2 regions of the Paenibacillus stellifer genome follow, and region 1 is predicted to be linked to the other one. Evidence: riboswitches for the same ligand, from Rfam matches in the RefSeq annotation. Region 1 holds a riboswitch; the other holds the start of a gene.

Region 1 (7,377 bases):
GGATCTCCGTGACGTTCTCATCATTCAGCGTCATGCCGCAGACCGTGATTTCTCCTGCGCTTTTGAGAATCAGCGCATTCAGAAGCTTCACCAATGTCGACTTGCCCGAACCGCTGGGACCGACAAGGCTGACCCACTGTCCCTGAGGGATGCCGAGCGTAATGCTCTGCAATATGGGATGCTCCGGCTCGTAGCCGAAGGATACTTCCTCCATCGTCACGGCATCCGTGCCCCGGTCCGCCGCACGCCGCTGTTCGTCTTTCCCGTTCATGCTGTCTCACCTCCTGCGGCCATTTGCCTTCCGCTTATCGTAAAAAGTCCTCAAAGATCGATATTTTTGTCAGCGCGTTTACCAAATACCGCACCGAGTAGCCGACGGCAATACCGGTCACAATGCCTGTCACCAGAAGGATCGGCAAATAATACATAATGCTGGTCGTTCCCATGACGATGGAAGCCGCGACCAGTTGTCCGAAGTTATGGGCGATGCTGCCTGCGATACTGACCCCGATCAGACTCAGGCGGTTCTTTCCGCCCTTCATTAGAAGGAACATGACCGCGAAGCTGAACAATGAGCCGAACAGGCTGAACAGCAGGCTGGAGAACGTACCGAGGATGAACGCCGTCAGTATGGTCTTCAGGATGACCAGCACGAAGGCATCGCGTCCCCTGAGAAAATAAATGCATGTCAAAATCATGATATTGGCGAACCCGAGCTTGGCCCCGGGCATAAGTCCCATCGCCGACAAGGGAAGCTGGGCTTCCAAAATCCCGAGCACTACCGCCACCGCCGAAAAAATCGCGACGATTACCGTTCGCTTCAGCGCCCGGGACGACTCGCTACTGGACAACCCCATCGATCTCATCCTCCCCTGTCGAACTTGCAATCTCTACCAGAACCCGATGCGGCAGGCAGACGATGGTCTGCTTGGGCCGGGTAATGAAGCCGAAGCCCAGGCAGACCTGATCGGGACAGTCCGCTTCATACATTTCGATGCCGTAATCGTGAACCTTCAATATGTTATATCCCTTCTCGGTCCGGATATCGATGGTCTGCTCTTCTTTCGTCAGCTTGACCGTACGGTAGTGCTTGCCGTCAACTGTGATATTGGCCACCAGATTCTTTCCCGCTTCTTCCCCGGCATCCTTACCGAAATAACGCGGAGCCAGAAAAGCGAGCGCGGCGATCAGCACCACGGCAATCAGCAGCATATCTGCGCGTTTCATAAAATTCTCCCTTATTTTTTAAATTAAATGATGACCAGACTTAATAATTATACTGGTCCGTTTCTGATCCTTCAATGAATGCATAGGCATTATAGCCGATTTCACGCTACTTTCACAAAATGTATTTATGATTAGAAAAAAAAGGATTACCCGGTTTGATCGGGATAACCCTTGGAGGCGTATTCATCGCGCGGGGCAAAAGAGGATAAGAAAAGCACCACGAACTCGGATGTGAACAGACTGTCCAGCAATATTGCATTTGTAAATCCTGTCTGTTTGTGCTATAGTATAATAATATTTGATTTTTCCATGCAAAAGGGATTATTCGTTAAAGGATAACCCAGGACTGTTGTACTAAGTATATCGGCGTTCTTTTTAGAATTGATTACATGTACTTATAGACCTTTATATACCTTAAAATTTTCAAAGAACTTGGCGCTCGGGGCTTCACCGGCCCTTTCACCGTAGCACCGCAGGTTCTTCTGGTAAGATGATATTGAAGCTGTAGATTTTCCGATTCACACTGGAGCGGTCATTGGAGCCGCAAGGATAGAAGAGAGGCAGGGCTTTTATCGTTTTGGATGCAGAACTGTTATCGCCATACGGCTGCTGGAAATGAAAGAGGAGTATAGAGACCGCCATTTCAGGCAGGCGGTAGGGAAAGATTAAATATACGCGGAAGCTGTTCTCAGTTGCATAAGAACGGAGATTTCCGCCACATATAAGCGCCCGGCATTCGCATAAGCGAAAGCCGGGCGCTGTCCATTTTTACGGAGAATTCTTCGTGTACCGGGCGACAAACTCCCCTACCTGGCTAATATATCCCGCCTTGTCCGTATCATAAGCCAGACCATGCCCGGCCCCGGGCACAACCATCCGTTCCTTGGGTCCGCCGCATGCTTCATACAGCTGGTCCAGCATGAAGTAAGGGACGAACGTATCCGCATCTCCATGAATGAACAGGATCGGCACTCCGGACCGGCGAACCTGCCTCAGTGCAGAGGCCTCCCGGAAGGAATAGCCGGCCTTGATGGCCGAGACCAGACTTGCGGCCTGAAGGAACGGAAAGGACGGCAACCGGTACATTCGCTTCAACTGATAGGATAACTCGGCGGCGACGGAAGTATAAGCGCAGTCGGAGACAATCGCCTTAACCTGCGGGGGCAGCTCTTCGCCTGAAGTCATCAGTACAGTCGCTCCGCCCATCGATACGCCGTGCAGCACGATCTGCGCATCACCCCCCGTCTCCTCAATGACGCGGCGGATCCATTTGACATAATCCAGACGCTCATGCCAGCCGAACCCGATGTAGCTCCCTTCCGATTGACCATGCCCCCGTGCGTCGGGCAACAGCACGTTGAAGCCAAGCCTGTCATGATAGAGCTTCGCATACGCCCCCATGTCCTTGGCTTTGCCCGAATAGCCATGTGCGATAATCGCGGTCCGTCCTCCGGCCCGTTCCGAAGGAATCCAGTAGCCGTGCAGCTTCAGGCCGTCATCCGAGGTCAGTTCCAGCTCCCGAATCTGCTGGGCGGCGATCCACTGCTGTCCTTCTCCCCAGGATGCACCCGCCGTAGGCGGTTCTTCCTTCATTTTCACCTTGGCCTTCGGCGTGCTTGCAATGAACATTTTGGGAGTCCTGAATATAGCGACTTTGTAAAAATAGAGACCGGCATACGTAACGCCGCCTGCGCAAACCGCAACGGCCAGCACCGCAATGATCATCCACAACAAATCCGCCACCTCGCCTTCTCCTGCAAATACGACAACAGATAACACCCAGTATATCAGATCGGAAGGTACGGACAAAAACAACACCCCTTGGAATGTCACCGGAAACCCAGGGGGTTCCAATGTCTCTTCCAAGGGGTGCATCTCAAATGAATGAATGCCCTTATAGGTACTGCAGATTATTCGAATTTGCGTCTTCCCTTTAATCTCAACAGCAAGCCAATCGCCAAGATTGCAGCGCCGCCTGCGTAGTAAGGCATGTGGCTCTCTTCCCCGGTCTTAGGCAGCTTGCCGACAGGCGCAGGAACTCCTTGAGGCACAGGGTCATCGCCGAGTTCCAGCTCTTCAGGCTTCGGCGTTACCAATGGGGCGGGAGACGCGGAAGGCGTCGCCGTTGGTGTCGCTATTGGTGTTGCAGTTGGTGTTGCCGAAGGCACGCCTAACGGAAGAGGATTATCATCAATGGTAACCTCATCACCCGAAGGTGTGGCAGAAGGCGACGGCGTCGGTGATAGCGTCGGTGACGGAGCCGCCGATGCTTCAGGCGAATTTACCGGTCCAATAGGAACGGGTTCATCGTTGATGACGGTTGTCGATTCGGAAGTCGGCGTTGGCGTCGGGCTCTCGATCGGCGTTACCTCTGGCGTCGGACTTGCGGTTTCGATCGGCGTATCCGGTGTCGGCGTTGGCGCCTCGCTTGGCGTCACTGGCGTCGGTGTTGGCGGCTCGCTCGGCGTCACTGGTGTCGGTGTTGGCGGCTCGCTTGGCGTCACTGGTGTCGGCGTTGGCGGCTCGCTTGGCGTCACTGGTGTCGGCGTTGGCGGCTCGCTCGGCGTCACTGGCGTCGGTGTTGCCGTCTCGCTCGGCGTCACTGGCGTCGGTGTTGGCGGCTCGCTCGGCGTCACTGGCGTCGGCGTTGCCGTCTCGCTCGGAGTCTCCGGTGTCGGCGTTGCCGTCTCACTCGGAGTCTCCGGCGTTGGCGTTGCCGTCTCGCTCGGCGTTACCTCTGGCGTCGGACTTGCGGTTTCGATCGGCGTATCCGGTGTCGGCGTTGGCGCCTCGCTTGGCGTCACTGGTGTTGGAGTTGCCGTCTCGCTCGGTATCTCCGGCGTCGGCGTTGCCGTCTCGCTCGGAGTCTCCGACGGTGTTGGCGTCGGGCTCGCTGTCTCCGACGGTGTTGGCGTCGGACTCGGGCTTGGACTTACGCTTGGGCTTGGGCTCGGGCTTGGGCTTGGGCTCGGCTCAGGCGTCTCATCACTTCCCGTGAACGGATGATGATTGAACTGCCCGCCCCCTACAACCGAAGCCGCGATGAGCGTGCCGTTGAATTGGCCATTGTCGAAATTGACGGCCGCTCCCGGGGCCAGTACACTGCCTTCCACTGCGATCCCTCTAATGACAAGCTCGGAAGCCTGGCTGTAATTGAGCAGAACATGCTCGCGTGAAATACCCTGCAACGAGAAACCAAAATACTGAAGCTGATTCGAGGCGCCGTCAACATTAACGATTACTGTCGATTCGGCTGGAGCATCGATCACCAGCGTATTGGCCTGGGACAGATCGCTGCCTGAGACGGAGAAGATGTTCATCCGCTTATCTTTTCCTGTGAGTGTCAACCGTCCCCACTGGTACTCGGTCACTCCATTTGCTTCCAACGCCGCCAATCGCTGCGATGTCTCTGTCAAATAACGAAATTCCGACGGGAAGTCGATAGGCGTGCCCTGGCTCTTCGTTCCGGTGACATTCACTTCCGCCCCGATTTGGCCCGTTCCTCCATATACCACGTTTCCAAGAATCTCGCCGCCATTGAACGTCAAGTTTCCGCCAGCCACAAGAACGGCGGGCTTTTCGCGCTCGCTGCTGCTAAGCTTAAACCCGACAGAATAACCGTTTAGCGTAACATTTCCTCCGGCAGCTAATCTTCCTTCCGTATCCGTGAAAGACTGCGTAAAATTGCCTAGTATGAAAGCATTATAATATCCCGCTGTCCCTAAGAACCCGGCCGCTGCTCCGTCAGCCTTGCCAGCAACCCCAATAGTGCACCATACCAAGATCATCCCGGTCAGCATCAAGGATACCCATGATTTCAAATTCTTCATCAATTGCCCTCACCTCTAAAATTGTCGATTAAGGTCAATGGCTGCAGCGGCTTATAATAACAGCAAAAAGGCCGCCTTGATAGCCTTGACTGGCTTTCATGGCGGCCGGACGATCATGGCGTTGTGTACACGCGGTAGACTCCTGGGCTTTGCGTCGCAGCCTTTCGACTGTTTTGCGTTTATACATGAACAAATGAAATTATCTATGACTTTTGTCTCTCATATTATGGAATTCTAGCACCCTATATATGATTCGTCAATCCTATTTCTTGGTACTAATCCGGTCCTTTTACTCATACATATAAGATGTGAATAGGTAGTTTTTGCGCATATTAAAGGGACCGCCTTCAGAAAGACGGTCCCTTCTCTCTATAAATCGATCTATATACCCATTAAACAAGAACGGTCACAGCACGCGCAGCCAGCCAATCAGAGACATCCACAGCGGAACACTGAACACAACGCCAAACATCAAGCCGCGGAGGAAACTGCTTTCCATTCTCATGATAATTCCTCTTTCCTTAACTAATATTTTTAATTTTAATTACCTGAATTTAATATAGCTCATGTGCGATTATAAGGTTGTGAATTATATCACAATTCGCAGACATGTTTAGAAATTCCATTGATTATTTTTGTGAGTTGGAGGTAAAATACGAATATATGTTCCCATTATTCCGAGGTGATGTCCGCATGTACAGATCTCAGCGCGAAGACCATATGCTCGTCAAGTCCTGCGTGATGCTGCCGCTGATTCTGTCGGCCTTCGAAAGGGATGCCCAACTGATCGCAACCCACCTCCGGACGCCCGCTCCCTATCTGGACATGCTGCAGGCCGCCGCCCGCCTCGCAACCTGCGATCTGCGGGATGTACGGAGCGAAATGAGACGGCGCGGGGTCAAAATCTACGAGCAGCGGCGGAGACCGGACGGCATTGAAGCCAAATATGTCTGCCACGGCTTTCATGAAACCATGCTGCTGCTTAACGACATCATTGCTGCGCAGGCCGCCATACATATGCGCAAATATCTGGGCCTCGACATCTCGGCCTACCAGAGCTATGAAGATCAGTATCAGCTTGGCGTTCGGCATTCCCATTAAAAAAAGCGGCTCTGCCGTGGGAGTCGGCAGAGCCTTGAACTATATATACACAAAACACTGGGGGGTGTTTGGTATCTCTAATATACCCCCCGAACCTGAAAAAAACCTGATCGCAACCTGAAAAAATCATTAAATTTTAGCCGGAAGCTTCTGTTTCTTGAATAATGGCCGCTCAAATCTAAAGAAATAACGAAAGTTATTCCGAGGGACCGGACTTTCCCTCAAAAAAAGTGCCCCGCCGTTATCCGGCAGGGCCAATATATATGTCGTAAGGGGGTATGTCCTTACTATAAGGGGTCAAGCTTAAATTTGCATGAAGAGCAGATAAAAGATTGATGAAATCCCTCTGCCCGTGGACGGGCAGACCTGGAGGGAAACTGATGTCTTTACATTGTTTCCCTTACCAGCACAGCACATCCATGTATCAATATTTTGTCCGTTAGAGGAATTCAGGATGGGAAGGCGAACTCTACGGAGAGCGGCATTTTCAGGATTACAGCACAAATTTTGAATTTCTTTGTATTCACTTACACTGAATTGCAATCGTTTGCACTCAATGTCTGGCGGATCATGTTCCCTGAGCCTGTGCCTTCCAGCCTCCGGTTAGCGGGACAGTACGCTAGCGGAGATGCAAGAATATCACGTAAGAATGAAGGAGAAGTGACTATGCCAACCCAAAAGGCGATCATCAAGTTCGGTTTGATTCTGGCCTGTCTGCTAATACTGATGCCTGGCTGCAGCCTCCGTCCGAATGCCAACAAGGAGCAGGAGCCGCAGGCAAGCTCGCAGGCGCAAGCCGATTTGGACCCAAACCGCTATTTGTATCCCGCATTTACACAGGTGGAAAAGCATGAAAATATCGTATACGCGAATAAACCTAATGCGAAAGGAAGCATGGAAAAGCTCCTGCTGGATCTATATGAACCTGCCCAGGATTCATTGAAAGCCAGACCGGTGCTGCTTATGGCGCATGGGGGCAGCTTCAGCTACGGCAGCAAGAGCGATATGGCCAAGTTCGCCGATGTGTTCGCCAAGATGGGCTACGTGGTGATTTCTGCCGATTACCGGCTGCGCGACAATGCCAACGAGGATTGGACCGGAGCGGTCAACGATGCCATTGACGATATGGGCAGTCTCTATGATTGGATTGAACAGAATGGCGCGGAATACGGCATAGACCCGGGGAAAATCGCGGTCAGCGGCGAGTCAGCCGGTGGGG
Region 2 (7,377 bases), 190 kb from region 1:
ACGTGTCGGCGCGCTATGTGAAAGTGAACGTAAACACGCCGGGCTTCTATTTGCACGAAATGGCCTTTTACGAGCAGGGATCGGCCACGCCGCTTCCGGTTTCGAACGTATCGGAGGATACGGGAGGCACACCGAAGACAGGGAAGCCTGCCAATCTGTTTGACGAGCAGCAGTTGATTCCTGCCAATTCGGGCTTCATGAACAGCTCTTATTTCGATGAAATTTACCATGCGCGTACAGCCTATGAATTCGCTCATGGTATCGTTCCGTACGAGAACACGCATCCGCCGCTTGGCAAGCTGTTGATCTCGGTGGGAATGGCGCTGTTCGGAGTCAATCCGTTTGGCTGGCGGATCGTCGGCACGGTGTTCGGCATCGCCATGCTGCCTGCCCTGTATGTCATGGCGCATAGATTGTTCGGACGCACCCGCTACGCCGCGCTTGCGACAGGGCTGTTCGCCTTGGACTTCATGCATTTCACCCAGACGCGGATCGCGACCATCGATGTATACGTCGTGTTCTTCATTATGTTGATGTTCTACTTCATGCAGCGGTATATGGTGATGAACTTCTACCGCGTTCCACTGCGCCGAACGCTCTGGCCGCTGTTCTGGTCAGGCCTGTTCTTCGGCATCGGGGTCGCATCCAAATGGATCGCGCTCTACGGCGGAGCGGGCCTTGCCATCATGCTCGGCATTTCGCTCTTTGACCGCTACCGGCAGCACCGGGCGGCGCGCCGCCTGCTGGCGGCGGGGGCAGCCGGAGATCCGGCGATGGCGGAAGCATGCAGGGAAGCGGCGGGCTCTTTTTGGAAAAAGACTATTATCACCTTGTCCTGCTGTCTGGTCTTCTTCGTCGTGATTCCGGCTGCGATCTATAGCGCATCATTCATCCCCGTACTGTCTGTGACCGAACAGGGATATACGTTCAAGGGCTTGATTGACGCACAGACCAGTATGTACGATTATCACAGCAAGCTTGAAGCTACCCATCCGTTCTCTTCCCAGTGGTGGCAGTGGCCGTTCATGAAGCGTCCGGTGTGGTTCTTCAGCGGTGGCGAAGGACAGCCGGCCGGAATGGTGAGCAGTATTGTGACCATGGGGAATCCGCTGATCTGGTGGACCGGTGTGTTCGCGGTTCTGGCGTTGCTGTGGCTGACGATCAAACGCAGGCAGAAGGCGGAATATATGATCTGGATCGCATATTTTTCCCAGTATGTGCCCTGGATGCTTGTTCCAAGAACGACATTCCTGTACCATTATTTTGCAATGGTTCCGTTTATGATTCTGGCGCTGGTGTACGTGTTCAGGCAGTTTGACGATCTGCTGCTGGAGCGCCGGGCGAAGACAATCCGGTATGTCTATGTAGCTGCGGTATTCGTGCTCTTCGTGATGTTCTATCCCGTTCTCTCGGGCATGCAGGTCAGCGGCAGTTATGTGACCGGAATTCTGCGCTGGTTCCCGACGTGGGTCTTCTAAAGGCCCTTTCTAAAATGTAGGAGGAAAAGAAATGAAAGCCAGGTACAGCGTCGTCATCCCGATGTATAATGAAGAACAAGTCATCTCGCATACACATCAGCGTCTGAAGCAGGTAATGGACAACACCGGCGAACCGTATGAGCTGGTGTTCGTGAACGACGGTAGCCGTGACAGGACGGCGGCCATCATCCAGGATATCGCGGACAACGATCCGAATGTCAAGCTGATCGACTTCTCCCGGAATTTCGGGCATCAGATCGCTATTACGGCGGGAATGGACTATGCGGAGGGCGACGCGGTTGTGGTGATCGATGCCGATCTGCAGGACCCGCCGGAGGTTATTTTGGAGATGATCGCGAAGTGGAAGCAGGGGTATGAGGTGGTGTATGCCAAAAGGCTGAAGCGCCATGGCGAGACCCTGTTCAAAAAGACGACCGCTAAAGTGTTCTACCGTCTGCTCAGCAGCATGACCAGCGTCGACATTCCGACGGATACCGGCGATTTCCGGCTGATTGACAGCAAGGTGGCCGATGTAATGCGGGATCTGAAGGAGAAGAACCGGTACGTCCGGGGGCTGGTAAGCTGGGTAGGCTTCCGTCAGGCGAGCGTGGAATATGTGCGTGAGGAGCGTTTTGCGGGCGAGACGAAATATCCGCTTAAGAAAATGATCCGCTTCGCGCTCGACGGCATCACTTCTTTTTCCCATAAGCCCCTTAAGATTGCTTCTTATCTGGGCTTTGCGCTCTCAATCTCCAGTTTCATCTATTTATTCGTCGTTCTGATGCAGAGGTTATTCACCGACCACACGGTGCCCGGCTGGGCATCCATCGTCGGCGTGAACCTGCTGTTCAACGGGATCGTACTGATGATCCTTGGGGTAATAGGGGAGTATATCGGACGGATTTACGACGAATCCAAAGGCCGTCCGCTGTATATCGTCCGTCAGACGGTAGGTTACCGGAAATTGAAAGCCGAAGAAATCGAGCTTCTGAACGAGGAGGCCCGGCATTTGCGAAAGGATGGGCGGTATGAATAACCAGAATTTCAAACGTGACTTCATCCAGTTCGTGAAATTCAATATTGTTGGTCTGCTTAATACGCTCGTCGATATGGCTGTGTTCGCATTGCTGAATGGGGTATTAGGCTTATTCTATATCGGGGCGCAAATTATTTCCTACAGTGCGGGAACGGCCAACAGCTTTATTCTGAACAGCAAGATTACATTTAAGGACCGCCAGCGGAGCAAAGAAGAGGGCTTCGACCATATGCAGCTTATCCGGTTTGTGGTGCTGAACCTGGTTGTGCTTGGCATCTCTCTGCTGCTGATGAGCCTGCTGATCGACCGATTTGGCCTGCAGGAGCTGGTTGCCAAGGTGCTGGTTACGTTCGTGACGGTCATTATTAACTTTTTCGGCAGCCGGAAGTGGGTATTCACCGCTCCCAAGGAGACTGTGCCGGCTCCGGGATCGAACATTGAACAGCGATAGGAGGAGACCCATGCGGAAGCTGTCCTATATTATCATCATCGCCGGTCTGCTTCTGATACTCTACCCCAAGGGGAGCGAATGGTTCGAAGACTGGAAGCAGCAGCGGCTGCTGGAGCAAGCGGAGCAGAGCTTTGACCAGAGTCCGAAGCAGAGCGAGGTTGCCGGTGGGACTGCCGCAGACCCTGATCTCAGATTGAAATATGCCAAGGTGACGCAGCTTCTTGCGGATGAATCGGCTCTCAATGAGCAGGATCAGCTCTCGGAGGCTGAAAGCGATCCGGCCGGCGATGAAAAGGCGATTGCGCTGATCGAAATTCCCTCCATAGATGTGAAGCTTCCCGTTCTGGAGGGGGCGACCAAAGCGAACATGAGACATGCCGCCGTTCATATGACCGAAACCGCACCGCTAGGGGAAGTCGGCAATTCGGCCATCGCCGCACATCGGGCGCATACCAAAGGCAGATTGTTCAATAGACTGGGTGAAGTGAAGATTGGCGATACCATTACAATCAAGACCAAGAGCGAAGACTTGGAGTATAAGGTCTATGAGATCCTGGTAGTAGAGCCGACGGATATCTCGGTGCTGGAAGGAAACAATAAAGACCGGATTCTTACTTTAATTACTTGCGATCCGCTAATTAATCCGACTCATCGTCTGATTATTCATGCCAAACTTGATGCATAAGCCCTTTTTCGAAAAAAATAAATAAAAATCTAGGCGATTTTTCCTAGATAACTATTTTCTTAACTATTAAAATATGGTACTCTATTCATAGAAAGCTAAACACGATAACGGCAAACCTGTCGAAAGGCAGGGACGCAAAGCTAAAGGGCCTTCCCGTAAGGATGGCAGCCAGCTACCGAATGAGAGGCTTTTTTTGTTTAGTCGTACAGTATGAAAATGGGAGTTGTTCTTTTTTATGTAAGGTGGAGATTCCACGATAACGGCAAACCTGTCGAAAGGCAGGGACGCAAAGCTAGAGGGCCTTCCCGTAAGGATGGCAGCCAGCTACCGAAAGGAGTTTTTCATATGAAGAAGCTTTACGGCTTTATTCTTTCTTTGTTTGTAATTGCTGGGTCTATCCAGTTTGCCCCTAAAGCCTTCGCAAGTGCGGAATGGCTCGATACCTCGAATATAGGCCAAGGTGTTATTGGAATTCATTATTCCGTCCCTCAGAATAAAAAGACCAAACTGATGATCACCAAGAACGGCAGCAGCTACACGTATAACCTGTATGCGTCCAAGTCGGATGAAAGCTTCCCGCTTCAGCTCGGAAACGGCACCTATAAAGTATCGATCATGGAGAACACTACAGGCAACAAGTACAAGCTGATTGATTCCGATTCCATCGAACTGTCCCTCACCGACCCGAATGCCGTATATTTAAGTTCTGTTCAGAACATTAATTGGAGTCCATCCGACCGCGCTATTCAGAAAGCTAAACAGCTTACACAGAACGCGGCTACCGATAAAGATAAAGTAACAGCTATCTATAACTATGTAGTTTCGAATGTCAAATACGATTATGATCTTGCCGCCAATGTAACTACGGATTACATCCCGAGCATTGATAACACGCTCGCTACGAAGAAGGGCATCTGCTATGATTACGCTTCTCTCTTCGCCGCCATGCTGCGCAGTGTGGATGTGCCGACGAAGCTCGTTATGGGGCAGAGCAGCTACGTAACTGCGTACCATGCCTGGAATGAAGTACTGATTGACGGCCAATGGGTCACAATCGACACGACAGTGGATGCAGGGCTTGGCAAGACCAAGCAGGCAACCGGCAGCATCACCAAGCTCGCCAGCAAATATACGGGCGCTAAGTATTACTAATAAGTGAGGCTGTATAACTTAACCTAAGGGAACCCCAAAGAGTTGATTTCGCAAGTTGTGAAATCAACTCTTTTTATTTTTTTTGAAAAGCTCTTGCGTATTTATTGTGACATGTGGTATATTCAAATTCCGGCCAAGAAACACGAGCTGCTGATTCAAAAAAAGAAATAAAAAAAGCTTGCGTTGATGACTTGGTTGTGATAAGATATAAGAGTTGCTGATGCGAAATCGAAGCGACAATGAAAGTCTTAATAGAAGCTTGATCTTTGAAAACTGAACAACGAGTGAGTATTTAAAGAGAATTTAATTCTCGTCAGATTCAAAATGAGCAAATCAGCTCTTTCTATACTCGTTCCGGAATGATCGGCTCAGCTGAGATCGACCCATTCCGGAACGGGCGACGCGACGAAGTCGCGTATTTAATGGAGAGTTTGATCCTGGCTCAGGACGAACGCTGGCGGCGTGCCTAATACATGCAAGTCGAGCGGAGTTATGAAGGAGCTTGCTCCGGATTAACTTAGCGGCGGACGGGTGAGTAACACGTAGGCAACCTGCCCTTCAGACTGGGATAACTACCGGAAACGGTAGCTAATACCGGATAATTCCTTTCTTCGCCTGAGGAAAGGATGAAAGACGGAGCAATCTGTTACTGAGGGATGGGCCTGCGGCGCATTAGCTAGTTGGTGGGGTAACGGCTCACCAAGGCGACGATGCGTAGCCGACCTGAGAGGGTGAACGGCCACACTGGGACTGAGACACGGCCCAGACTCCTACGGGAGGCAGCAGTAGGGAATCTTCCGCAATGGGCGAAAGCCTGACGGAGCAACGCCGCGTGAGTGATGAAGGTTTTCGGATCGTAAAGCTCTGTTGCCAGGGAAGAACGTTCTCTAGAGTAACTGCTAGAGAAGTGACGGTACCTGAGAAGAAAGCCCCGGCTAACTACGTGCCAGCAGCCGCGGTAATACGTAGGGGGCAAGCGTTGTCCGGAATTATTGGGCGTAAAGCGCGCGCAGGCGGCGATTTAAGTCTGGTGTTTAAACCATGGGCTCAACCTGTGGTCGCATCGGAAACTGGATGGCTTGAGTGCAGAAGAGGAAAGTGGAATTCCACGTGTAGCGGTGAAATGCGTAGAGATGTGGAGGAACACCAGTGGCGAAGGCGACTTTCTGGGCTGTAACTGACGCTGAGGCGCGAAAGCGTGGGGAGCAAACAGGATTAGATACCCTGGTAGTCCACGCCGTAAACGATGAGTGCTAGGTGTTAGGGGTTTCGATACCCTTGGTGCCGAAGTTAACACAGTAAGCACTCCGCCTGGGGAGTACGGTCGCAAGACTGAAACTCAAAGGAATTGACGGGGACCCGCACAAGCAGTGGAGTATGTGGTTTAATTCGAAGCAACGCGAAGAACCTTACCAGGTCTTGACATCCCCCTGAATACGTTAGAGATAGCGTAGGCCTTCGGGACAGGGGAGACAGGTGGTGCATGGTTGTCGTCAGCTCGTGTCGTGAGATGTTGGGTTAAGTCCCGCAACGAGCGCAACCCTTGACTTTAGTTGCCAGCAGGTCAGGCTGGGCACTCTAGAGTGACTGCCGGTGACAAACCGGAGGAAGGTGGGGATGACGTCAAATCATCATGCCCCTTATGACCTGGGCTACACACGTACTACAATGGCCGGTACAACGGGAAGCGAAACCGCGAGGTGGAGCCAATCTTATAAAGCCGGTCTCAGTTCGGATTGCAGGCTGCAACTCGCCTGCATGAAGTCGGAATTGCTAGTAATCGCGGATCAGCATGCCGCGGTGAATACGTTCCCGGGTCTTGTACACACCGCCCGTCACACCACGAGAGTTTACAACACCCGAAGTCGGTGGGGTAACCCGTAAGGGAGCCAGCCGCCGAAGGTGGGGTAGATGATTGGGGTGAAGTCGTAACAAGGTAGCCGTATCGGAAGGTGCGGCTGGATCACCTCCTTTCTATGGAGAATCGTTTCCCGTAGCGGAAACATTCAAATCGGAAGCTTAGCTTCCAACTTGCTCACTCGTTGGTCAGTTTTGAGAGTTCAAGCTCTCAAAAAGAAGTGTCCGTTTAGGCTGTGCCTAACCGAACACCTTTGAAATCTTCATCGGCACATTCCGTGATCGACCCAAGATTTCAAAGGATTGATCCTTGAAAACTGGATACCGAAACGAAAATTGCGTTTTAGAACATTCCTTTGAGCTGAGCTTGTGTCTAGCAAGCGAAGTTTGTAAGAGTGCTTAAGCGAAGGGGTTTGGATGTTGGAGCGAATTTGGATGGAAGCGGTGTTCGAAGCAGCGTGAGCGGCGGAGAAGAGGTTCCACCAAGCGGAGCAGAAACAGCCAAACGCCAGAGCGTTGGTTAAGCTAGTAAGAGCACACGGAGGATGCCTAGGCGCCAGGAGCCGAAGAAGGACGTGGCGAACAACGAAAACGCCTCGGGGAGCTGTAAGCAAGCGTTGATCCGGGGGTGTCCGAATGGGGAAACCCGGCTGTGGTAATGCACAGTCACTCATTGCTGAATACATAGGCAATGAAGAGGCAGACCAGGGGAACTGAA

Evidence for each region. Region 1 has a riboswitch for cyclic di-GMP ahead of PSTEL_RS28880 (choice-of-anchor A family protein). Riboswitches for the same ligand answer to the same signal wherever they lie in the genome.
Region 2: linked by a shared signal. The riboswitch ahead of PSTEL_RS03490 (transglutaminase-like domain-containing protein) and the one ahead of PSTEL_RS28880 (choice-of-anchor A family protein) in region 1 are both predicted to bind cyclic di-GMP.

What each region holds. Positions count from the first base shown of each region.
Region 1 is NZ_CP009286.1:537,370-544,746, reverse strand. Features, by position in the region: gene PSTEL_RS02655 (ATP-binding cassette domain-containing protein) at 1-271, opposite strand, end outside; gene PSTEL_RS02650 (Gx transporter family protein) at 306-857, opposite strand; gene PSTEL_RS02645 (NusG domain II-containing protein) at 841-1,227, opposite strand; gene PSTEL_RS02640 (alpha/beta hydrolase) at 1,996-2,952, opposite strand; gene PSTEL_RS28280 (LPXTG cell wall anchor domain-containing protein) at 3,138-3,395, opposite strand; gene PSTEL_RS28275 (hypothetical protein) at 3,421-4,233, shown strand; partial or broken gene PSTEL_RS28880 (choice-of-anchor A family protein) at 4,278-5,015, opposite strand; cyclic di-GMP riboswitch class I at 5,155-5,245, opposite strand; gene PSTEL_RS02625 (YhjD family protein) at 5,751-6,158, shown strand; gene PSTEL_RS25965 (alpha/beta hydrolase) at 6,825-7,377, shown strand, end outside.
Region 2 is NZ_CP009286.1:732,198-739,574, forward strand. Features, by position in the region: gene PSTEL_RS03470 (glycosyltransferase family 39 protein) at 1-1,478, shown strand, start outside; gene PSTEL_RS03475 (glycosyltransferase family 2 protein) at 1,510-2,514, shown strand; gene PSTEL_RS03480 (GtrA family protein) at 2,507-2,965, shown strand; gene PSTEL_RS03485 (class D sortase) at 2,976-3,650, shown strand; cyclic di-GMP riboswitch class I at 3,750-3,830, shown strand; cyclic di-GMP riboswitch class I at 3,902-3,982, shown strand; gene PSTEL_RS03490 (transglutaminase-like domain-containing protein) at 3,996-4,802, shown strand; rRNA gene PSTEL_RS03495 (16S ribosomal RNA) at 5,222-6,776, shown strand; rRNA gene PSTEL_RS03500 (23S ribosomal RNA) at 7,178-7,377, shown strand, end outside.